DNA from 2 places in the Streptomyces sp. NPDC002926 genome. Region 2 is predicted to be linked to the other one. Evidence: riboswitches for the same ligand, from Rfam matches in the RefSeq annotation. Region 2 holds a riboswitch; the other holds the start of a gene.
The links. Region 2 has a riboswitch for glycine ahead of gcvP (aminomethyl-transferring glycine dehydrogenase). Riboswitches for the same ligand answer to the same signal wherever they lie in the genome.
Positions count from the first base shown of each region.

Region 1 (11,347 bases), on a different contig from region 2:
AGGCCGAACGGGCAGGGGCTCATGTCACCGTCCTCGCCGTCGGCAGCTGGCTCGACGAGTACCCGGACCTCGCCCGCCGGATCCTCGACGGCGGGCACGACCTCGGCAATCACACCCAGCGCCATCTGGGCATCTCGGAGATGTCCGAGACGCAGGCGTACGCCGAGATCACCGGCTGTGCCGAGCGGCTGCGCCGGCTCACCGGCTCCATCGGCACCTGGTTCCGCCCCTCCCGAACGCGCGACGCGACCCCCCTCGTCACCGAACTCGCCCACCGGGCCGGCTACCCGCATGTTCTCTCGTACGACGTCGACTCCCTCGACCACACCAAGCCCGGCGCCACAGCCGTCACCCGCAATGTCACCGGGCAGATCCGGCGCGGATCGGTGGTGAGTCTGCACTTCGGCGTTCCCGACACGGTCGCCGCGCTGCCCGCACTCCTCGACGACCTCAACCGCCGCGGCCTGCGCGCGGTGACCACCACGGAGCTGCTGATCTGATGCACCCGATGACTCCCCTCGCCAAGCGGACCACCGCGCTGCTCGCGGGCGTCCTGCTCGCGCTGCTCGCGGGCTGTAGCTCACCCCCCGACCGGACCGAGGCGCTCGCAACCAAGGCCGCCGCGCCGCCCGCCAAACCCCGGTACGGGCAGCATTCCTGGCTGCGTGGCATGCCGCCCGTGCTGGACGCGCATGACGTCTACGCGGCGGACCGCCCGGGCCGGCTCTCGCCGGCGGTCAAAGGCTTCCCGTCCCGGGTCTACGTCCCCAACACCAACTCCAACACCGTCTCGGTCATCGACCCCACGACGTACAAGGTCATCCAGACGATCCCGGTCGGCGTCCAGCCGCAGCACGTCGTCCCCTCCTGGGACCTCAAGACGCTCTGGGTCAACAACAACCGCGGCCATACGCTCACCCCGATCAACCCCGCCACCGGTGCCGCGGGCAAGCCGGTCGACGTGCACGACCCGTACAACCTCTACTTCACGCCCGACGGCAAGTACGCGATCGTCATGGCCTCGCTGGACCGCGCGCTCGTCTTCCGCGACGCGCACACCATGAAGCGGATCAAGAGCACCCCTGTCTCCTGCTACGGCGTCAACCACGCGGACTTCTCCGCCGACGGCCGGTACTTCATCGTCTCCTGCGAGTTCTCCGGCGAGCTGCTGAAGGTCGACACGGAGGGCATGAATGTCCTCGGCCGGCAGAAGCTGCCCTTCAACGGTGCGATGCCGCAGGACGTGAAGATCTCGCCGGACGGCAAGACCTTCTACATCGCCGACATGATGGCGCACGGCGTGTGGGTGCTCGACGGCGAGAAGTTCACCACGCCCGAACTGCTCCCCACCGGCAAGGGCTGCCACGGCCTCTACGTCAGCCGTGACTCCAAGGAGATGTACATCTCCAACCGCGGCGAGGGCTCCGTCTCCGTCTTCGACTTCGCACAGAACAGGCTGACCAAGAAGTGGACGCTGCCGGACGGCGGCAGCCCCGACATGGGCGGTGTCTCGGCGGACGGCAAGGTGCTGTGGCTGTCCGGGCGTTACGACTCCGAGGTGTACGCCATCGACACCGTGACCGGTAAGCAGCTGGCCCGTATCAGGGTGGGCAGCGGTCCGCACGGACTCGCGGTCTATCCGCAGCCCGGGCGCTACTCGCTGGGTCACACGGGCATCTTCCGCTGAGCAGCGCCCCGGGGATCAGCCCCGGACCCGCGCCTCGAACGCGGGGCGGGGCCGCTCTCCGGACCCGCCCCGCGTTCGAGGACACCCTCGCGGTGAAGCGCGGCGTCGCCCGGCGGGCGAGTTCTGTGGCGCGGGCGGCGTGCTCGTCCGGCTCGTCCGGCCGACTCGACCACGGCTCATCGGGCCACGAACAGGGCTTCGGAGCCCACCGGCCGGAAGCCCGCCGTCTGGAACGTCCGTACGCTACGGGCGTTCCCCGGCGACTGCTGGGCCCACACCACGGAGTCCGGCACCAAGTGGCGTGCCGCCACAGCGAGTTCCACGCCGAGGCCCCGGCCGCGCGCCTGCTCGTCCACCTCGATCGCGGCCTCCCAGCGGCCCGCGACGCCCCGGCCGAGTACCAGCACCCCGCCGTCCGCGGCCCAGACCCTCACCCCCTCGCGGAACTTCAGGGCGCGTGCCACCCGAGGGTGCTCCGGGTCCTCGATCTCGCGCAGTTCGAGCGCCGGTCCGCCCCGGAGCGCGCCGGCGACGGTCACCAGGTCGATGGTGTGCATCGAGCGGCCGGTACGGGCCAGCATGGCGGAAAGGAACGCAGGGTTCATCGCCGCGGCCAGCCGGTCGGACGCGGTGGCGGCCAGCTCGGCCCCTACCCAGTCCGGATCCTCGTCCGTGAAGACCACCGAGTGCGCGGTGAACGCCATCACACCGGCGTCCCGGACGCTCGGCTGACCGATCACGGTGGTGGATCCGTCCGGCGGCGGGAACTTCCCGCGTGCTGCCGCGGCCAGGATCTCCGCCAGTGCCTTGCTCATCTCGTCTCCCTCTCCGCGACGTGAGCCTCCACCCGAACCCGGGCCCTCCCTGGAGGACGTACGCGGAGTGCTCAAGGGTGCGACAGGAGCCGCGGCCGCCTTCGATCGGACGGCCGCTGCCGTGAGGGCTCATCGGGGCGGTTAATCTGACCCCGTCAGTAATGCACCAAGGAGGGGCGGAAGCAGTGGCGGACATCGAAGAGGCGCGCAGGGCGTTCGAGCGCTACGACCTGGACGGCGACGGCCTGATCACGGCGAGCGAGTACAAGAGCGTGATGGCTCAGCTGGGCGACTTCCATGTCACCGAGACGGTCGCCGAGGCAGTGATCAGGACGAAGGACGCCAACGGCGACGGTCAGCTGACCTTCGACGAATTCTGGGCCTCGCTCAACAAGGCCTGAACAGAGCTGAACAGGGCCTGAGCCGAACAGGGCCTCAGGGCCTCGTCAGAGCCGCGCAAGGCCTTGACGCACCGGAGCGGCTCCCCGGCCAGGCCGGGGACCGCCCGGATTTCATCCGCCCTGCGCCGCCAGTGCCGCGTCCAGCGTCGGCAGCGTACGGAGCACGTCCAGCACGCCGCCCGCCTTGAAGACGCGCAGAATCGTCGGCCGGGCGCAGACCACGCACAGGCGGCCGCCGAACTCCGTGGTGCGCCGTCGGGCCCGGCAGAGCAGCGCCAGCCCGGAGCAGTCCAGGAACTCGACATGCGTCAGGTCGACGACCACTTCGTGGGCGCGGACCGAGGTGACCACATCGAGATAGGCGCCGATCACCGTCACTGCGGCGATGTCGATCTCGCCACGCAGCTCGACGACGGTGCGTTCCTGCCGTCGGTAGACCCGGCCGTACGCTTCTGGAAGCGTGGCGAGTAACCCGTACGGCCTGGACGTCAGCCCCTCGGACATCAGGGTTTCTCCTTGCTGGGTAGTGCCCGATCTGATCACCGGGGGCTTGGGTGAACAGGCTGTGAGACTAATGCGGAGGCTCGGGCCCGCGGCGGAGAAGAAACGTTCGGAGCTCGGAAAACTCACCCTTGTGGGTGAATTCCTGCGGACTGTCTTGACGTGCGCTCTATAGCTGCTGATCAGCACTCGATGATGTTCACCGCGAGGCCGCCGCGCGCGGTCTCCTTGTACTTGACCGACATGTCCGCCCCGGTCTCCTTCATGGTCTTGATGACCTTGTCGAGCGAGACCTTGTGGCTGCCGTCACCGCGCATCGCCATCTTCGCCGCCGTCACGGCCTTGACCGCGGCCATGCCGTTGCGTTCGATGCAAGGGATCTGGACCAGGCCGCCGACCGGGTCGCAGGTCAGGCCGAGGTTGTGCTCCATGCCTATCTCGGCCGCGTTCTCGACCTGCTCGGGAGTGCCGCCGAGCACCTCCGCCAGCGCACCCGCGGCCATCGAACATGCGGAGCCGACCTCGCCCTGGCAGCCGACCTCGGCGCCGGAGATCGAGGCGTTCTCCTTGAAGAGCATGCCGATCGCTCCGGCGGCGAGCAGGAAGCGGATCACGCCGTCCTCGTCCGCGCCCGGCACGAAGTTCATGTAGTAGTGCAGCACCGCCGGGATGATGCCCGCGGCGCCGTTGGTGGGTGCGGTGACGACGCGGCCGCCCGCGGCGTTCTCCTCGTTCACGGCCATCGCGTACAGCGTGATCCACTCCATGGAGCGGGCCAGTGCGTCGCCCTCGGCACGCAGCTGACGGGCGGAGTTGGCCGCGCGGCGGCGGACCTTGAGGCCGCCGGGCAGGATGCCCTCGCGGGACATCCCGCGCGAGACGCAGGCCTGCATGACCCGCCAGATCTCGAGCAGGCCCTCGCGGATCTCGTCCTCGGTGCGCCAGGCCTTCTCGTTCTCCAGCATCAGCGCGGAGATCGAAAGACCGGTCTCCTGCGCGAGCCGCAGCAGCTCGTCGCCGGTACGGAAGGGGTACTTCAGCACGGTGTCGTCGAGCTTGATCCGGTCCTCGCCGACGGCGTCCTCGTCGACCACGAAGCCGCCGCCCACCGAGTAGTACGTCTTCTCGAGGACGAGTCCGCCCTGGGCGTCGTACGCGAAGATCGTCATCCCGTTGGCGTGGTACGGCAGCGCCTTGCGGCGGTGCAGGATCAGATCCTTGTCGAAGTCGAAGTCGATCTCGTGCATACCGAGCAGATTGATCCGGCGGCCGGTGCGGATGCGCTCGACCTGGGCGTCTGCGGTCTCGACGTCGACGGTACGGGGAGAGTTGCCCTCAAGACCGAGCAGGACGGCCTTCGGGGTGCCGTGGCCGTGGCCGGTCGCGCCGAGTGAGCCGAAGAGCTCGGCGCGTATGGCGGCGGTGTGGGCCATCAGGCCCTCGTTCTTGAGCCGCCGCGCGAACAGGGCGGCCGCGCGCATCGGGCCGACGGTGTGGGAGCTGGACGGGCCGATGCCGATCGAGAACAGGTCGAAGACCGAAATGGCCACGGAAGACTCCTAGGGGGTTGGTAGACGCCTTTGTCTGCCGGGGTGGTGCAGAGGGCGGTGCGTGGGCGGTACCGAGGCGGTACCTGGTGCGGGGCACCGCACGCACTGACCAGTGTGCGCGGTGCCCCGTGAGTTCGTACAAAAGCGTACGGAATTACTTCAGGCCAGGGTAAAGCGGGTGCTTCGCGGCCAGGGCCGAGACCCGGGCGCTCAGCGCCTGCGTGTCGTACGAAGGCTTCAGCGCCTCGGCGATGATGTCGGCGACCTCACGGAAGTCCTCGTCCTGGAAACCGCGGGTGGCCAGCGCCGGGGTGCCGATCCGCAGACCCGAGGTGACCATCGGCGGCCGCGGGTCGTTCGGGATCGCGTTGCGGTTGACCGTGATGCCCACCTCGTGGAGGCGGTCCTCGGCCTGCTGGCCGTCCAGCTGGGAGTTGCGCAGGTCGACCAGGACCAGGTGCACATCCGTGCCGCCGGACAGTACGGAGACGCCGTGCTCGGTCACGTCGGCCTGGACCAGGCGCTCGGCGAGGATACGGGCGCCGTTCAGGGTGCGCTGCTGGCGCTCCTTGAACTCCTCGGTCGCCGCGACCTTGAAGGAGACTGCCTTCGCCGCGATGACGTGCTCCAGCGGACCGCCCTGCTGACCGGGGAAGACCGCGGAGTTGATCTTTTTGGCGAGCTCCTGCGTCGACAGGATCACGCCGCCGCGGGGACCACCGAGGGTCTTGTGCGTGGTGGTGGTGACGACATGGGCGTGCGGCACCGGGTTCGGGTGCAGACCGGCGGCGACCAGGCCCGCGAAGTGGGCCATGTCGACCATCAGGTACGCGCCGACCTCGTCCGCGATCCGGCGGAAGGCCGCGAAGTCCAGCTGGCGCGGGTACGCGGACCAGCCGGCGACGATCAGCTTCGGACGGGACTCCTTGGCGAGGCGCTCGACCTCGGCCATGTCGACCTGGCCGGTCTCGCTGTCCACGTGGTACGCGACCACGTTGTACAGCTTGCCGGAGAAGTTGATCTTCATGCCGTGGGTCAGGTGCCCGCCGTGGGCGAGGTTCAGACCCATGATCGTGTCGCCCGGCTTCAGCAGCGCGAACATCGCGGCCGCGTTCGCCTGGGCGCCCGAGTGCGGCTGGACGTTGGCGTGCTCGGCGCCGAAGAGCGCCTTGACGCGGTCGATCGCGATCTGCTCGACCACATCGACGTGCTCGCAGCCGCCGTAGTAGCGGCGGCCCGGGTAGCCCTCGGCGTACTTGTTGGTGAGGACGGAGCCCTGCGCCTCCATGACCGCGACCGGAGCGAAGTTCTCCGAGGCGATCATCTCGAGGGTGGACTGCTGGCGGTGGAGCTCGGCGTCGACAGCGGCGGCGACGTCCGGGTCCAGCTCATGGAGAGGGGCGTTGAGAAGCGACATCTCGATCCCTGTCGTGGTCGTGGTCAGTTGCCGGAGAACTCGGTGTACTCGTCGGCGGAGAGCAGGTCCTTCGGCTCCTCGCTGACGCGCACCTTGAAGAGCCAGCCACCCTCGAAGGGGGCGGAGTTCACGAGTGACGGGTCATTGACGACGTCCTCGTTGGCCTCGGTGACCTCACCGCTGACCGGGGAGTACAGGTCGCTGACGGACTTGGTCGACTCCAGCTCACCGCAGGTCTCGCCCGCGGTCACCGTGTCACCTACCTCAGGGAGCTGGACGTACACCACATCGCCGAGTGCGTTCGCCGCGTGCTCCGTGATGCCGACCGTCGAGACGCCGTCCTCGGCGGCCGACAGCCACTCGTGCTCCTTGCTGAAGCGCAGCTGCTGGGGGTTGCTCATGGCCTGAATTCTCCTGTACGCGGGGGAGTGCTGGTGAACGGAGTGAAGGTGCGGACGATCACTTCTGGCGCTTGTAGAACGGCAGCGCGACGACCTCGTACGGCTCGTGGGTGCCGCGGATGTCGACGCCGACGCCCTCGCTGCCCGGGACGGCGTGCGTCGCGTCCACATACGCGATGGCGATCGGCCTGCCGAGGGTCGGGGAGGGCGCACCGGAGGTGACCTCGCCGACGACCTGGCCGCCAGCGACCACGGAGAAGCCGGCGCGCGGGACCCTGCGGCCCTCGGCGATCAGGCCGACGAGCTTGCGCGGCGGGTTGGACTCGGCGCGCACGGCGGCTGCCTCGAGTGCCTCGCGGCCGACGAAACGCCCGTCGTTCGTGGTCTTCTCGAACTTCACGACCCGGCCGAGGCCCGCGTCGAACGGGGTCAGCGCGGTGGTCAGCTCATGCCCGTACAGCGGCATGCCCGCCTCCAGGCGGAGCGTGTCGCGGCAGGACAGACCGGCCGGGACGAGACCGACGGGCGCGCCCGCCTCGGTCAGCGCCTGCCAGAGCTTCTCGGCGTACTGCGGCTGGACGAAGAGCTCGAAGCCGTCCTCGCCGGTGTAGCCCGTACGGGCGATCAGCGCCGGGACGCCGGCGACCGTGCCGGGCAGGCCGGCGTAGTACTTCAGCCCGTCCAGGTCGGCGTCGGTCAGCGATGCGAGGATGCCGGGGGACTCCGGGCCCTGGACGGCGATGAGCGCGTACGCGTCGCGGTCGTCCCGTACCTCGGCGTCGTAGCCCTCGGCGCGGGCGGTCAGCGCGTCCAGCACCACCTGGGCGTTGCCCGCGTTGGCGACGACCATGTACTCCGTCTCGCCGAGGCGGTAGACGATCAGGTCGTCGAGGATTCCGCCGTCCTCCTGGCAGATCATGGTGTAGCGGGCGCGGCCGACGGCCACTCCGCCGATGTTGCCGACCAGCGCGAAGTCGAGGAGATCGGCGGCACGCGGTCCGCTGACGGTGATCTCGCCCATGTGCGACAGGTCGAAGAGACCGGCCTTGGTGCGTACGGCGTTGTGCTCGTCGCGCTCACTGCCGTACCGCAGCGGCATGTCCCAGCCCGCGAAGTCGGTCATGGTCGCGCCCAGCGAGCGGTGCAGGGCGTCGAGGGCAGTCAGACGGGGGGCGTGACTCATAGATGTGGCTCCCAGGGCAGGCCGGCGAGGACGATCCTCCCCATCTGTCATCGGAACCTGAGAGGTTCGTCCCGACCACACGTATTGATGGTCGTGACTTGCACCTTGGGTGGAGCCACTCGACAGCGGCTCGCTTTTCAGATCTGCCTCATCACACGCGGTACGGGGCCTGAGAGATTCAAGGGAGGGACTTGCTCCTTCGGCGCCCGGCGCACACAGTGGCCAGGACTCTCCCGCGTGGATTCAAGCGGCCGGTATGCAGTTGGCGGGCACATCATTGCACGCATCGCGCCAGAGTGGTGCGTGTGGTCCGGAACGCGGCCGCGCCTGCCCGAAGTGGCCCGCAGCTGCGAATAGGTTGTGTCGCATTACCAATTCTTTACACTTCATGGGCAAGGGTGAGCGTGACCCGACATGGGGGAGGGTGATGACGTTGCAGCAGTCCGGTGCCTGTGCGACGACCGCGGGGGTGCCCGCCCGGCCGGACGTGTCCGCACGGGAACTGCGAGGGGCGCCCGAGGCCATACTGCGCGACCTCAGGGACCGCTCGGGCCGCAGTCCGCACAGTCTGGTCTTCGCCGCCGGTGATGTGGTGGTCGTCTCCGGCCTGCCCGGCAGCGGCAAGTCCACGTTGATCCGCCGCGCGGCGCGCGGCCGTGTCATCGACTCGCAGGACACCCGGGACCGCTGGGAGGCCCTGATGCCGCGGCTGCTGCCGTACGCCGTCTACCGCCCGCTCGTACGGATCGCCCACTACGCCGGGCTGAGGCGGGCGCTGCGCTCCGGCGAGAGTGTCGTCGTCCATGACTGCGGTACGCAGACCTGGGTGCGGCGCTGGCTGGCCCGCGTGGCGCGCCGCCGCGGGAGCGGTCTCCATCTGGTGCTGCTCGACGTCACGCCCGAGGTCGCCAGACAGGGCCAGCGCGAGCGGGGTCGGGGAGTCTCCGGCTACGCCTTCGCCCGGCACCGGCGCGCGGTCGGGCATCTGATCGGCGACGCGGAGGCGGGCCGGCTGCCGGCGGGCTGCGCTTCGGCGGTGCTGCTGGACCGGGACGCGGCGGGGGTGCTGGCGCGGGTCGGCTTCGAGAAGTCGTAGGGCGGTGCGCGACGGCTTCGAGAAGCCGTAGGGCGGTGCGCGCGGGGCTGGGACTCAGCCTCTGAGGCCTTTGAGGAGCGGGGTCCGGCACGGAGCCCCGGTTCATGTCCGTCGGACCGCGGAGTTAGGCTCGTGGCGCGCAGCCGTGGAAGCCGGGGGAGAAGGACCGCACATGGAGATACCGGAGCAGACCCATCCGTATCCGTCGTCCGGCTGGCCGGGGAACGAGCTGGAAGAGGTGCTCGGCGCATCGCTCGGCAACCCCTCGGCGGGCGGCCGGCTGGTCGAGGTGCTCGGCCGCAGTCATATCTGGGTGCCGCTGCCCAACGGCGGCGGACCCGACAGCCCCGATCTCGATCTGCCCACGATGGAGATCGACGGCGCTCCGTATGTCCCGGTCTTCAGCTCCGAGCAGCAGTATCTGCAGTGCGTCGGCAGCCATGTCTCCTTCACCGTCGCGCCCGCGCGGGAATTCGCCCGCGGGCTGCCTCCGCAGCTCGGTATCGCCGTGAATCCCGGCGGTACGGTCGGCGCGCCGCTGCCGCCGCCCGCGGTCGCCGAGCTGTGCCGGGTGGGACGTACACCGCTGGACGGCCCCGCGAGCGGCGGCCGGGTCCGGCTCTTCGAGCCCGACTGGCAGGAAGAGCCGGTCGACTTCCTCGCCGCCGCGGCCGAGGAGTTCGAGGCCTCCGGCGTCGTCCTCACCGCCCGTCGCGCGCTCGCCTCCATCGAGGGCGACCCGCCGGCCCTCTTCATCGGTGTCCAGCTCTCCTCCTGGGAGGCCGCCGAGCGCAATGCCCCGATGGACGCGCTCGGCCGGGCGCTCGGCCGGGTCCAGGTGGGCTGGCCGGTCAACCTCGTACTGCTGGATGCCGCCCAGGACCCGGTCGGAGCATGGATGCTGGAGCGGGTGCGGCCCTTCTACGAACGGCCGCACATGTAGTCGTCAAGTCGGTGTCAGGACTGCCGATTAAGCTGGTTTGATGGCCTTACCGCAGCACTCGTGTGCCCGGGGCGGCTGTGGTGTTGCTGCATCGAAGAGGCATCGAAGAGGGGCGGAACCAGGGTGAGTGCGTCAGGCACCGCGGCGGCCGGGCAGGTCGAGCACATGCTGCGCCAGGTGACTCCCGGACGCTACGACGCGTACGAGGCGCTGCTGCACGCCATCGCCGACCCGTCGAACGGCCAGGTCTGGATGCTGCTCTGGCACGGCCAGGCCGGATCGTCGGACGCCCAGTACGGCAACATGGAGGTCGACGGCGTCGGCTACGCGCCCTGCGTCACCTCCGCCCAGGAGCTCTCCGTCTCCGGCTGGAACCGCGCCCACGAGGTGGTCACCGGCCGGGACATCGCCCGCGCGCTGTACCCGGACCGCTGGGGCATCTGGCTCAACCCGCACGCGCCGGGCGGCGGCGTCGGCATCCCCTGGCTGGATCTGCGCCGCATCGCCACCGGCCTCGACCGGATGCCCGCAGGACCGCTGCGACTGTCCGAACCGGCCATCGAGCTACCGCACTTCTACGGCCTGCTCGCCCAGAATGCCCACCGCACGCATGCGATCCGCTCGCTCCGCCGCGCCTGGGTGCAGCCCGCGCTCGGCGCCCCGTATCTCGCCATCGGGCTCGATCTGTACGACACGAGCAGGCAGTCCGTGGACACGGTGCGGGCGATGATGCAGCAGTCGATCGCCGCGGTACCGGACGGGTTGCCGGTCTCCACCGTCGCGATGTCCGACGAGTACGACCCCGTCACGATGTGGCTGCGGGCCAACGCCCGCCCGTTCTACGACCGTGAGGCCCATGCCGGCGGCGCGCCCGCCGGCGGTGGCTACGGCTATCCGCCGCCGCACGGCCGCTGAGCCGGCCGTGGCAGCACCCTGACGCTCATGGCCTGACCTGCTGATTCCATGCCCCAACTCCACACTTGGGGTGGGATTGTGTGCGCTGAGGCTTCGAACGCCTTGTAATCGAAGAGCCGCCCTCGTCCGCATGGCGGCACAACAGTCAACTTTCGCCCCATTTGCGATATTTGGCGTTCCGCTCAGTCGGTGGCTCCGTCCGTATAACGGAAACCCCCTCCCCTCATCACGTTTGAGCAAACATTCCCCGAGGGGTCTGGCGGCTGATCGCAGCAGCGTTGAAGACTCCCGGCAACAAGGACCCTTCGGTCCTGTGTACGACCAGCTTTTCGAACATTCCTCGCAACACACACAACTGCACCACTGATGTGAACGAAGCCGCTACAGCGGCGGGCATGGGTCGGTCACCGCCGGCCGAGAGGGGTCCCCACCACGATG
Region 1 is NZ_JBSFUK010000026.1:42,033-53,379, forward strand. Features, by position in the region: gene ACWDZ6_RS27490 (polysaccharide deacetylase family protein) at 1-500, shown strand, start outside; gene ACWDZ6_RS27495 (YVTN family beta-propeller repeat protein) at 509-1,687, shown strand; gene ACWDZ6_RS27500 (GNAT family N-acetyltransferase) at 1,864-2,502, opposite strand; gene ACWDZ6_RS27505 (EF-hand domain-containing protein) at 2,688-2,903, shown strand; gene ACWDZ6_RS27510 (STAS domain-containing protein) at 3,015-3,407, opposite strand; gene ACWDZ6_RS27515 (L-serine ammonia-lyase) at 3,587-4,954, opposite strand; gene glyA (serine hydroxymethyltransferase) at 5,109-6,371, opposite strand; gene gcvH (glycine cleavage system protein GcvH) at 6,395-6,772, opposite strand; gene gcvT (glycine cleavage system aminomethyltransferase GcvT) at 6,831-7,955, opposite strand; glycine riboswitch at 8,104-8,201, opposite strand; gene ACWDZ6_RS27535 (AAA family ATPase) at 8,383-9,051, shown strand; gene ACWDZ6_RS27540 (enhanced serine sensitivity protein SseB) at 9,224-9,994, shown strand; gene ACWDZ6_RS27545 (enhanced serine sensitivity protein SseB C-terminal domain-containing protein) at 10,118-10,909, shown strand; gene ACWDZ6_RS27550 (ABC transporter permease) at 11,345-11,347, shown strand, end outside.
Region 1: another riboswitch for glycine. It lies ahead of gcvT (glycine cleavage system aminomethyltransferase GcvT); the one in region 2 lies ahead of gcvP (aminomethyl-transferring glycine dehydrogenase).

Region 2 (11,347 bases):
GCGCGGAGCGGACCTCTCGCAGGGCGGACAGCGAAAGCTGGACCGGGTGTACGCGCGCCAGGAGTACCGGCGTGCGTTCCCGGGCGAGATCGGGGATCTGCACTTCCCGTCCAGCGTCTTCGACTCGTACACCGGCTCACTGCTGCGCAATGTCGACACCTCGGGCATCGCCGAATCGGGGCTCAAAGTCGTCATCGACGCATCCAACGGCAGTGCCGGACTTGTGCTGCCCAACCTGCTCGGACGGCTCGGTGTGGACGCCCTGACGATCAACCCGGGGCTCGACGAGTCGCGGCCCACCGAAACGGCGGACACCCGCCGGTCCGGGATGGTGCGGCTGGGCGAGATCGTGGCCTCCGCGCGGGCAGCCTTCGGCGTGCGCTTCGACCCCGTCGGCGAGCGGCTGTCCCTCGTTGACGAGCGGGGGCGGATCGTCGAGGACGATCGCGCGCTGCTGGTGCTGCTCGACCTGGTCGCGGCCGAACGGCGCAGCGGGCGGGTGGCCCTGCCGGTGACGACCACCAGGATCGCCGAGCAGGTGGCGGCGTACCACGGCACTCAGGTGGAATGGACGACCACATCGCCCGACGATCTGACGCGTGTGTGCCGGGAGGAAACCACCATCTTCGGCGGAGACGGCCGTGGTGGCTTCATCGTTCCGGAGTTCAGCAGTGTCTTCGACGGCTTCGCGGCCTTTGTCCGGCTGGTCGGCCTGGTGGCTCGTACGCAGCTCACGCTGAGCCAGATCGACGCCCGGATCCCGCGGGCGCATGTGCTGCGGCGTGATCTGGCGACGCCGTGGGCGGTCAAGGGACTCGTGATGCGACGTGTCGTCGAGGCGGCCGGCGACCGGGATGTCGATACGACCGACGGTGTGCGGATCGTCGAGCCCGACGGCCGCTGGGTCATGGTGCTTCCCGACCCCGCGGAGGCCGTCACTCATCTGTGGGCCGAGGGCCCGGACGACGCCTCGGCGCAGGCGCTGCTCGACGAGTGGTCCGCCGTCCTGGACAGCGCAGGTCTCTAGCCTGGGGCCGGTGTGTCGGGAGTTGTCTGTGGACGGCTTCCGGCACACCGGTGGGGCCATTCGGCGGTAGCAGCCGCGACGTGCGACGATGTGCGGCATGTCGCAGCAGCACCCCGTTCGGAGCACCGGCTCTCCACCTCCGCGTCCCGATGCGTCCATGTCGCTGCTGACGAATGTCATGGAGCACAGCCTCGACGACGGATACGCGGAGGCGACGGCCCGCCGGGCGGCGGAAGGCGGCGGGCTGCCCCGTCCGCTGCGTGCGAAGCTCGGTCTCGCCGCCGGCCTGGTACTCGCGGCCCTGGTCGTGACCGTCGGAGCCGCGCAGGCGCGGATATCCGCACCGGTCGTGGCGAAGGAGCGCGAGGAGCTCATCGACCGTATCGACGCGGAGACCACTGCTGCGGACGAGCTCGAACGCAGTGTCGACACGCTCCGTGAGCAGGTGGGGGACCGGCAGCGGAAGGCGCTCAAGACCGGAGGCGGGGGGCAGGGGGAACTGGTCGCGCTGCTCTCCGGTGCCACAGAGGTCCAGGGGCCGGGCGTGAAGCTCGTCGTCGATGACGCGAAGGACACCGAGCAGGGCGGCGACGGACCGCGGGCGAGCAGCGGCTTCAACGACACGGGCCGGGTGCGGGACCGCGATATGCAGCGGATCGTCAACGGCCTGTGGGAGTCCGGCGCGGAGGCTGTCGCCATCAACGGTCAGCGGTTGACCGCCCTGTCTGCGATCCGTGCGGCGGGCGACGCCATACTGGTGGACAACAAACCGCTGGTGCCGCCGTACACGGTGCTTGCGGTGGGGGACGGGAAGAAGTTGAGCACCGCCTTCCAGGACAGTGCCGACGGGCAGTATCTGCACGCGCTGCAGGAGAACTTCGGTATCCGCACGAGCATTTCCGACCAGGAAAAGGTGCGTCTGCCGGCGGCGCCCAGCTTGATCGTACGTACAGCAGAGCCGAAGACCGCCGACGCCGGAAAGGGCAACGGGCAGGATACGGCTGACACAGGGAAGGGCACATCGTGATCGCCGTACTGGGCCTCGTCGTGGGAGTCGTGGTCGGACTGTTGGTCCGACCCGAAGTACCGGCGGTGGTCGAGCCCTATCTGCCGATCGCCGTCGTCGCGGCTCTCGACGCCGTATTCGGTGGCCTGCGGGCCATGCTTGACGGCATCTTCGTCGACAAGGTCTTCGTTGTCTCCTTCCTGTCGAATGTGGTGGTGGCCGCGCTGATCGTGTTCCTGGGCGACAAGTTGGGCGTCGGTGCCCAGCTGTCCACGGGTGTGGTGGTCGTGCTCGGTATCCGGATCTTCTCCAACGCTGCCGCGATCCGCCGGCATGTGTTCCGGGCGTGAGGCCGATGAACAGCGAAGAGAACCCGAAGGGCGAGGAGCCGGAGTCGGTGACGCCCCCTGCGGAGGAGCAGCCCGGGAAGCAGGTCGGCGAGCAGCCTGAAGAGCAGGCCGGCGAGCAGCCTGAAGAGCAGGCCGGCGAGCAGCCCGGGAAGCAGGTCGGCGAGCAGCCTGAAGAGCAGACCGGCGAGCACCTCGGGGAGCAGACCGGCCGGCAGCGGCTCGTCGCGGTGTTGTGGCCGCCGCGGGTCACGCGCGCTCAACTCATCGTCGCCCTGCTGCTGTTCGTCCTCGGTCTTGGACTCGCCATCCAGGTCCGTTCGAACAGTGACAACAGTGCGCTGCGTGGCGCCCGCCAGGAGGACCTGGTGCGCATCCTGGACGAGCTCGACAACCGCACCCAGCGGCTCGAGGACGAGAAGCAGCGTCTGGAGGACCAGCGCACCGAGCTGGAGAGCAGCTCGGACCAGGCCGAGGAAGCGCGCAAGCAGACACTGCAGAAGGAACAGCAGCTGGGCATCCTGGCCGGCACAGTCGCGGCGCAGGGACCGGGCATCACGCTGACCATCCAGGACCCGTCCGGCACCGTCGAGTCGGACATGCTGCTCGACGCGATCCAGGAGCTGCGCGCCGCGGGTGCGGAGGCGATCCAGGTCAACGACACCAGGGTCGTGGCGGACACGTATTTCACCGGCACCGGCGGCGACATCGAGGTGGACGGCAAGCGGATCACCGCGCCGTACACGTTCAAGGTCATCGGCAAGCCGCAGGATCTGGAGCCCGCCCTGAACATCCCGGGCGGTGTGGTGCAGACGCTGGAGAAGGAGCAGGCCACGGCCACGGTAGCGCGGTCGGAGAAGATCGTTGTGGATGCGTTGAGACCTGCGAAGCGGCCTGACTACGCTCGGTCGTCATCGCAGTGAGGCGGGGAGTATGAGGTCCGGCGGACGAGGGCATGAGGGTTCGGGGGGTCGGCACATCACAAGCGTGGTGCGTGGTGGAAACTGTCTTGCGGTTTCGGACGTTGTGATGATGTCCGGGTCGGCAGGTCTGATCATTGAGGGTTCGTCCTGCCCCACGGGCGGGTCTATTTCGGTCAAGGGGAATCGCCCGTGAAGTTGTTTGGGAAGTTGTTCGGCAAGAGCGCACGCGAGGACGGCGGCAACGCCCGGCACCGCGCGCCACGCCACGGCCAGAGTGAGGAGCAGGGCGCGGAGCGGCCGCTCTTCCGGGATGAGGTGGGTGGTCCGGGTGGTGACATTTCGGGCGGTCAGGGCGCGTCATCTGTTGACCCTGCCGGTCCCGGCCGCATAGGTTTCGGGGAACCATCAACCTCAAGTACGGGTGGAGGGTTTACCTCCGACCCGTATGCGACCAATCCCCACGCGGGGCAGCCGCGGCAGGAGGACCCGTCCATGTCGGCCTTGGTTTGTACGAGGTGTGGGCACCGCAATGCCGAGGCCAGCCGGTTCTGCTCCAACTGCGGTGCGCCGCTGCGGGGCGGAGCGCCGGCGGAGCGCGCCTCGGAGACGACCTCGACGATCTCCATCTCCGGCATCGAGGCCTACGACGCCGAGGTGACCGGACAGACCGCGGTTCCTTCGCTGTCGCCCGAGGCTCAGGCGGCCGTCGACGCGCTGCCGCTCGGCTCGGCACTTCTCGTGGTGCGCCGCGGTCCGAACTCCGGCAGCCGGTTCCTGCTGGACGGTGAGCTGACCACGGCCGGCCGCCACCCGCAGAGCGACATCTTCCTCGACGACGTGACGGTCTCGCGGCGTCATGTGGAGTTCCGCAGAGGGCCGGACGGCCGCTTCGGCGTCGCCGACGTCGGCAGTCTGAACGGCACGTACGTCAACCGCGAGCGGATCGACTCGGTCCTCCTGTCGAACGGCGACGAAGTCCAGATCGGCAAGTACCGGCTGGTCTTCTACGCCAGCCAGCGGGGCGTGTGACCCTCCCCAGACTCCGTCCGGGGGGACCCCAGGAAGGCACATGCGGCGAACACCGACGGGCGGTGCCGGTCACGGCACCGCCACCGCGGGCAACCGGCTGATGAGTATCGGCACGGTGCTCAGTCAGCTGCGCGACGAGTTTCCCGAAGTCACCATCTCCAAGATCCGCTTTTTGGAGGCCGAAGGACTGGTCGAGCCGCGGCGGACGCCGTCCGGGTATCGCAAGTTCAGCCCGGAGGACGTGGAGCGGCTGGCACAGGTGCTGCGGATGCAGCGGGACCACTATCTTCCGCTGAAGGTCATCCGGGAGCATCTCGACGCCCTGGGGCGCGGTGAGCAGGTGCAGCTGCCCGCGCAGGGCGCGCAGCGGGAACTGCTCGACGGCCCCTGGGATGCGGAGTCCGAACGTCCGACCGCTGCCCGGGTGGGTCGCGCGGAGCTTCTCGCGTCCGCCGAGGTGAGCGAGGAGGAGGTGGCCGAGTGGGAGTCGTACGGCCTTCTCGCGGCGGACGAGGACGGCGCCTACGACGCCGAGTCGGTCACCGTGGCCAGGCTTGTCGCGGATCTGGGGAGATTCGGACTCGAGCCGCGGCATCTGCGTGCCATGAAAGCCGCTGCCGAGCGTGAGGCCGGGCTCGTGGAACAGGTGGTTGCACCCTTGCGGCGGCACCGCAATCCGCAGACCAGGGCCCATGCCGAGGCGACCACGAAGGAGCTTGCGGCCCTTTCCGTACGGCTCCATGCGGCCCTTGTGCAGACGGCACTCGGGGTACGGCTCCACTGATCATGGGGGAGCCCGACTACCCAAACCGGTCGGGCACGTCCTAGGGTTGCTGTGTGAACGAGCTCGACGTTGTGGGTGTCCGGGTCGAAATGCCCTCGAACCAACCGATCGTGCTCCTGCGTGAAGTGGGAGGCGACCGGTACCTCCCCATTTGGATCGGTCCCGGGGAGGCGACCGCCATTGCCTTTGCCCAGCAAGGCATGGCTCCTGCCAGGCCGCTGACCCATGACCTCTTCAAGGATGTGCTGGAGGCGGTGGGGCAGGAGCTCACCGAGGTCCGCATCACTGACTTGCGTGAAGGGGTCTTCTACGCGGAGCTGGTCTTCGCCAGCGGAGTCGAGGTGAGCGCCAGACCGTCCGACGCCATAGCGCTGGCCCTGCGCACCGGTACGCCGATCTACGGCAGTGACGGGGTGCTCGACGACGCGGGAATCGCGATCCCGGACGAGCAGGAGGACGAGGTGGAGAAGTTCCGCGAGTTCCTCGATCAGATCTCGCCGGAGGACTTCGGCACCAACAGTCAGTGACCGCCCAGCCGGGCTCTGTTGGCGCATTCGAGCAGCCTTTCCCCGAATAGGGGCACGGGAAACCACTCTCAGGGTGATTATCACTCGGCGTGCCGAGTGTGGCGATCGTTGACGCACCCCGGGCGACTGCCTACCGTCGAGATGGCAGGTCAAGGACGGAGGTCGGCGTGAGCAGCAGCGGCGACGGTACGGCGGCAGGCGGGCCGTACCCGCTTCACGACAGCGCGGCCGACCTCTCTACGGAGACGATCGGCTACCGCGGGCCCACCGCGTGTGCGGCGGCGGGCATCACCTATCGGCAGCTCGACTACTGGGCGCGTACGGGCCTGGTCGAGCCCAGTGTGCGGTCGGCGTACGGCTCCGGAACCCAACGGCTCTACAGCTTCCGCGACGTGGTCGTCCTCAAGATCGTCAAGCGTTTCCTGGACACCGGCGTCGCGCTGCAGAACATCCGTGCCGCGGTGCAGCATCTGAGAGCCCGCGGCTTCACCGATCTCGAACGTATGACGCTGATGAGCGACGGCGCGACGGTCTACGAGTGCTCCTCGCCCGACGAGGTGGTCGATCTGCTGCAGGGCGGCCAGGGCGTCTTCGGGATCGCCGTGGGCGTGGTGTGGCGGGATGTCGAGGCCGCGCTCTCGCAACTGCACGGCGAGCGGGTCGACACCGGCGAGACCCTGGTCGGGAACAATCCCGCCGACGAGCTGGCCAGACGCAGGCGCGACCGGGCCGTCTGACGCCTCCGTTGTCAGTGGCGTAGGGCAGCATCGGAGATGTGAGAACCGCGCCGACGATTCTGCATCTGGACATGGATGCCTTCTTCGCCGCCGCCGAACAGGCGGCGAAGCCGAGTCTGCGCGGGAAGCCGGTGGTGGTCGGCGGGCTCGGGCCGCGCGGAGTCGTCGCCACCGCTTCGTACGAGGCCAGACGGTTCGGTGTGCACTCCGCGATGCCGATGGCGCAGGCCAGGCGGCTGGCGCCGAACGCCGCGTATCTCGTGCCGCGTTTCTCCCTCTACCGGGCGGTCAGCGAGCAGGTGATGGAACTGCTGGGCGGACTCTCGCCGCTGGTGGAGCCGCTGAGCCTGGACGAGGCCTTTGTGGACCTGGAGGCGGGCGGCTCGGCCGACGACTCGGCGTCGGCCAGGGCCACCGGTGAGCGGCTGCGCGCCGATATCCGAGCGGTCACGGGGCTCACTGGTTCGGTCGGGCTCGCGGGGTCCAAGATGCTCGCCAAAATCGCCTCCGAGCAGGCAAAGCCCGACGGCCTGGTCCTCATCGAGCCCGGCACGGAGCGAGAGCTGCTCGGGCCGATGTCCGTGCGTACGCTGCCCGGGGTCGGGCCGGCGACCGGGGAGCATCTGCGGCGGGCCGGAATGACGACCGTGGCCGATCTGGCGGAGGCGGGCGAGGACGAGCTCGTACGTCTGCTGGGCAAGGCACACGGAGCCTCGCTGTTCCGGATGGCGGTGGGGCGCGACGACCGGCCGGTGGTGGCCGAGAGGGACGCGAAGTCGGTGTCGGTGGAGGACACCTTCGATGTGGATCTGCACGACCGGGTACGGGTGCGGATCGAGGTGGAGCGGCTTGCCGAGCGGTGCGTGCAGCGGCTGCGGTCGTCCGGGCACTCGGGGCGGACCATCGTGCTGAAGGTACGGCGGTACGACTTCTCGACGCTGACGCGCTCCGAGACGCTGCGCGGGCCGACGGACGACCCCGCGGTGGTGCGGGAGGCCGCCGGGCGGCTGCTGGAGGCTGTGGACACCACGGGCGGGGTTCGGCTGCTGGGAGTGGGCGTGACCGGGCTCGCCGACTACACGCAGGAGGATCTGTTCGCCCAGGCCGCAGCCGGTGAGCAGGCCGAGGCCGGGGAGCCGGACGGCGATCCGGAGCCGCACGAGGCCGGCGAACGGGCCGGCGAAGGGGCCGGCACCGTAGGTGCGGAACAAAAGCCGCCCGCCGAGCGGCGCTGGCCGGCCGGGCATGACGTACGGCATGCCGAGTACGGGGCAGGGTGGGTGCAGGGCAGCGGGGTGGGGCGGGTGACGGTGCGGTTCGAGGAGCCGTGGTCGCGGCGGCCGGGGCGGGTGCGCACCTTCATGGTCGACGACCCGGACCTGGAGCCGGGCGATCCGCTGCCGCTGGTGGCACCGCCTGCGGCAGCGGACGCCGCTCAGTCCTCCCGGCCAGCCAGCCGGCCGAAGTCCCGGTCGGGTCGGGAGCCGGGGCCGGAGCCGGAGTCCCCGTCGGACGGGCCCGAGGGGTCGGAGGAGGCGGCAGGCGTCTCGGGAGCTTCGGGGAGTTCGAGTCCGTAGTGGTGGTAGAGCTGGAGCTCCTGCTCGGGGGAGAGATGGCGGCCGACACCGAAGTCGGGGGCATCCTTGATCAGCGCGCGCTCGTACGGGACGCGCAGGGTGTCGTTGACGACCTTGCTGGGCTCGAGCGGGACGAAGGCGTCCCGGCTGAAGAGGCCCGTGCGCACGGCCGCCCACTCGGGCGCCCCTGTCGCATCGTCCAGATACACCTCGTCCACAGTCCCGATTTTGGTGCCATGGCTGTCGAACGCCTTGCGGCCGATCAGGCTGCGCGGATCGATATCGGTCTGCACGGTCCCTCCAATAGGTCGCAACTGGTGTTTAAATACTACAAAAGTGCACATCGGAGGTATCGGCCACTCGAGCGATCGACGACGAGGCGCGCTGGTAGGCTGGCTAACGGCTGCTGACCCCGTGCGGGAGAGTCCTCCGGTGAAAGTACCGGCGGCGCCGAAGGAGCAAATCCTCCCCGGAATCTCTCAGGCCCCTGTACCGCACGGACGAGGTCACTCTGGAAAGCAGGGCGGGCGTCGGACGGCATCCGCTCTCACCGACGGTGAAAGTCGGCGTGCCCTGTGCGCGTCGGTGAAGCTCTCAGGTTGAGATGACAGAGGGGGAGGCCGTCCGGGCATCCGCGCCGTGGTGCCCCTCGTAGGTCGTGTCTGACCAGGAGGCCTCCTTAATGACCGCCAACCGCATTCCGCTCTCCCAACTGGAGCGAGGCACCCCCTTCGAGCAGCGCCACATCGGGCCCGACGCCGGGGCTCAGGCCAAGATGCTCGCGCAGGTGGGCTACGGCTCGCTCGACGAGCTGACCTCCGCCGCGGTGCCCGATGTGATCAAGAGCGCCGAGGCGCTGAACCTCCCGGGCGCCCGCACCGAAGCCGACGTTCTCGCCGAGCTGCGCACCCTCGCCGACCGCAATCAGGTGCTGGCGCCGATGATCGGCCTCGGCTACTACGGCACCTTCACGCCGCCGGTCATCCTGCGCAATGTCATGGAGAGCCCGGCCTGGTACACCGCCTACACGCCGTACCAGCCGGAGATCTCGCAGGGGCGGCTCGAGGCACTGCTGAACTTCCAGACGATGGTGGCCGATCTGACCGGCCTGCCCACCTCCGGCGCATCGCTGCTCGACGAGGCCACCGCCGCCGCTGAGGCCATGTCGCTCGCCCGCCGCGTCGGCAAGGTCAAGGACGGTGTCTTCCTGGTCGACGCCGACGCGCTGCCCCAGACCATCGCGGTGATCCGGACCCGCGCCGAGCCGACCGGTGTCGAGGTCGTCACCGCGGATCTGAGCGAGGGCATTCCGGCCGAGATCGCCGAGCGCGGCGTCTTCGGCGTACTGCTGCAGTACCCGGGTGCCTCCGGTGCCGTACGGGACCTCAAGCCCGTCGTCGAGCAGGCGCACGAGCTCGGCGCGATCGTCACGGTCGCCGCCGATCTGCTGGCCCTGACCCTTCTCACGTCACCCGGCGAACTGGGTGCCGACATCGCCGTCGGCACCACCCAGCGCTTCGGTGTCCCGATGGGCTTCGGCGGTCCGCACGCCGGCTACATGGCGGTACGTGACAAGTTCGCCCGCAGCCTGCCGGGGCGCCTCGTCGGCGTCTCCGTGGACGCGGACGGCAACAGGGCCTACCGGCTCGCGCTGCAGACTCGTGAGCAGCACATCCGCCGGGAGAAGGCCACCAGCAACATCTGCACCGCGCAGGTGCTGCTCGCCGTCATGGCGGGGATGTACGCGGTCTACCACGGTCCCGAGGGCCTGCGGTCGATCGCACAGCGCACTCACCGCTATGCCGCGCTGCTCGAGGCGGGACTGCGGGCCGGCGGTGTGGAGGTCGTGCACGGTTCCTTCTTCGACACGGTGACCGCCCGGGTGCCGGGCAGGGCCGCCGAGGTCGTGGCCGCCGCACGCGAGGGCGGAGTGAACCTCCACCTCGTCGACGCCGACCAGGTCTCCATCTCCTGCGACGAGACCACCGGCCGTGAGCAGCTGTCCGCAGTCTGGTCCGCCTTCGGTGTCGAGGGCGACGTCGAGGCGCTCGACGCGACCACCGCGGAAACGTTGCCTCAGGCCCTGCTGAGGACCGACGACTACCTCACGCACCCCGTCTTCCACGAGCACCGTTCCGAGACCGCGATGCTGCGCTACCTGCGCAGGCTCGCAGACCGTGACTACGCGCTGGACCGCGGCATGATCCCGCTCGGCTCCTGCACCATGAAGCTGAACGCGACCACCGAGATGGAGTCGGTGACCTGGCCGGAGTTCGGGCAGATGCACCCCTTCGCCCCGGTCGAGCAGGCCGCCGGGTATCTCACGCTCATCCATGAGCTGGAGGAGCGCCTCGCCGAGGTCACCGGGTACGACGCGGTGTCCATCCAGCCCAACGCCGGTTCGCAGGGCGAGCTCGCGGGCCTGCTCGCCGTACGCGCGTATCACCGCGCCAACGGCGACGCCCAGCGCACCATCTGCCTCATCCCCTCCTCCGCGCACGGCACCAACGCCGCCAGCGCCGTGATGGCGGGCATGAAGGTCGTCGTGGTGAAGACCGCCGACGACGGCGAGGTGGACATCGAGGACCTCCGCGCCAAGATCGAGCAGTACCGCGACGAGCTGTCCGTGCTGATGATCACGTACCCGTCCACGCACGGTGTCTTCGAGGAGCACGTCGCCGACATCTGCGCGCAGGTGCACGACGCCGGCGGCCAGGTGTACGTCGACGGCGCCAACCTCAACGCGCTGGTGGGTCTCGCCAAGCCGGGCAAGTTCGGCGGCGACGTCTCGCACCTCAATCTGCACAAGACCTTCTGCATCCCGCACGGCGGCGGCGGTCCGGGCGTCGGCCCGGTCGGGGTACGGGCGCACCTCGCCCCCTACCTCCCGAACCACCCGCTCCAGCCGACCGCGGGACCGGAAACGGGCGTAGGGCCGATCTCGGCCGCGCCGTGGGGCTCGGCGGGCATCCTGCCGATCTCCTGGGCGTACGTACGTCTGATGGGTGGCGAAGGCCTCAAGCGCGCGACGCAGGTCGCCGTGCTCGCGGCCAACTACATCGCCAAGCGCCTTGAGCCGCACTACCCGGTGCTCTACACGGGCCCGGCCGGCCTGGTCGCGCACGAGTGCATCGTGGACCTGCGGCCGCTGTCGAAGGCGACCGGCGTCAGCGTCGACGACATCGCCAAGCGTCTGATCGACTACGGCTTCCACGCGCCGACGATGTCCTTCCCGGTGGCCGGCACACTGATGATCGAGCCCACCGAGAGTGAGGACCTGAACGAGATCGACCGCTTCTGCGACACGATGATCGCGATCCGCGGCGAGATCGAGAAGGTCGCCTCGGGCGAGTGGCCCGCGGAGGACAACCCGCTGCGCAACGCCCCGCA
Region 2 is NZ_JBSFUK010000025.1:67,994-79,340, reverse strand. Features, by position in the region: gene ACWDZ6_RS27325 (sugar phosphate nucleotidyltransferase) at 1-1,027, shown strand, start outside; gene ACWDZ6_RS27320 (DUF881 domain-containing protein) at 1,125-2,054, shown strand; gene ACWDZ6_RS27315 (small basic family protein) at 2,051-2,383, shown strand; gene ACWDZ6_RS27310 (DUF881 domain-containing protein) at 2,389-3,303, shown strand; gene ACWDZ6_RS27305 (FHA domain-containing protein) at 3,451-4,332, shown strand; gene ftsR (transcriptional regulator FtsR) at 4,373-5,116, shown strand; gene ACWDZ6_RS27295 (bifunctional nuclease family protein) at 5,170-5,643, shown strand; gene ACWDZ6_RS27290 (MerR family transcriptional regulator) at 5,811-6,380, shown strand; partial or broken gene ACWDZ6_RS27285 (DNA polymerase IV) at 6,419-7,885, shown strand; gene ACWDZ6_RS27280 (PRC-barrel domain-containing protein) at 7,816-8,250, opposite strand; glycine riboswitch at 8,365-8,462, shown strand; gene gcvP (aminomethyl-transferring glycine dehydrogenase) at 8,640-11,347, shown strand, end outside.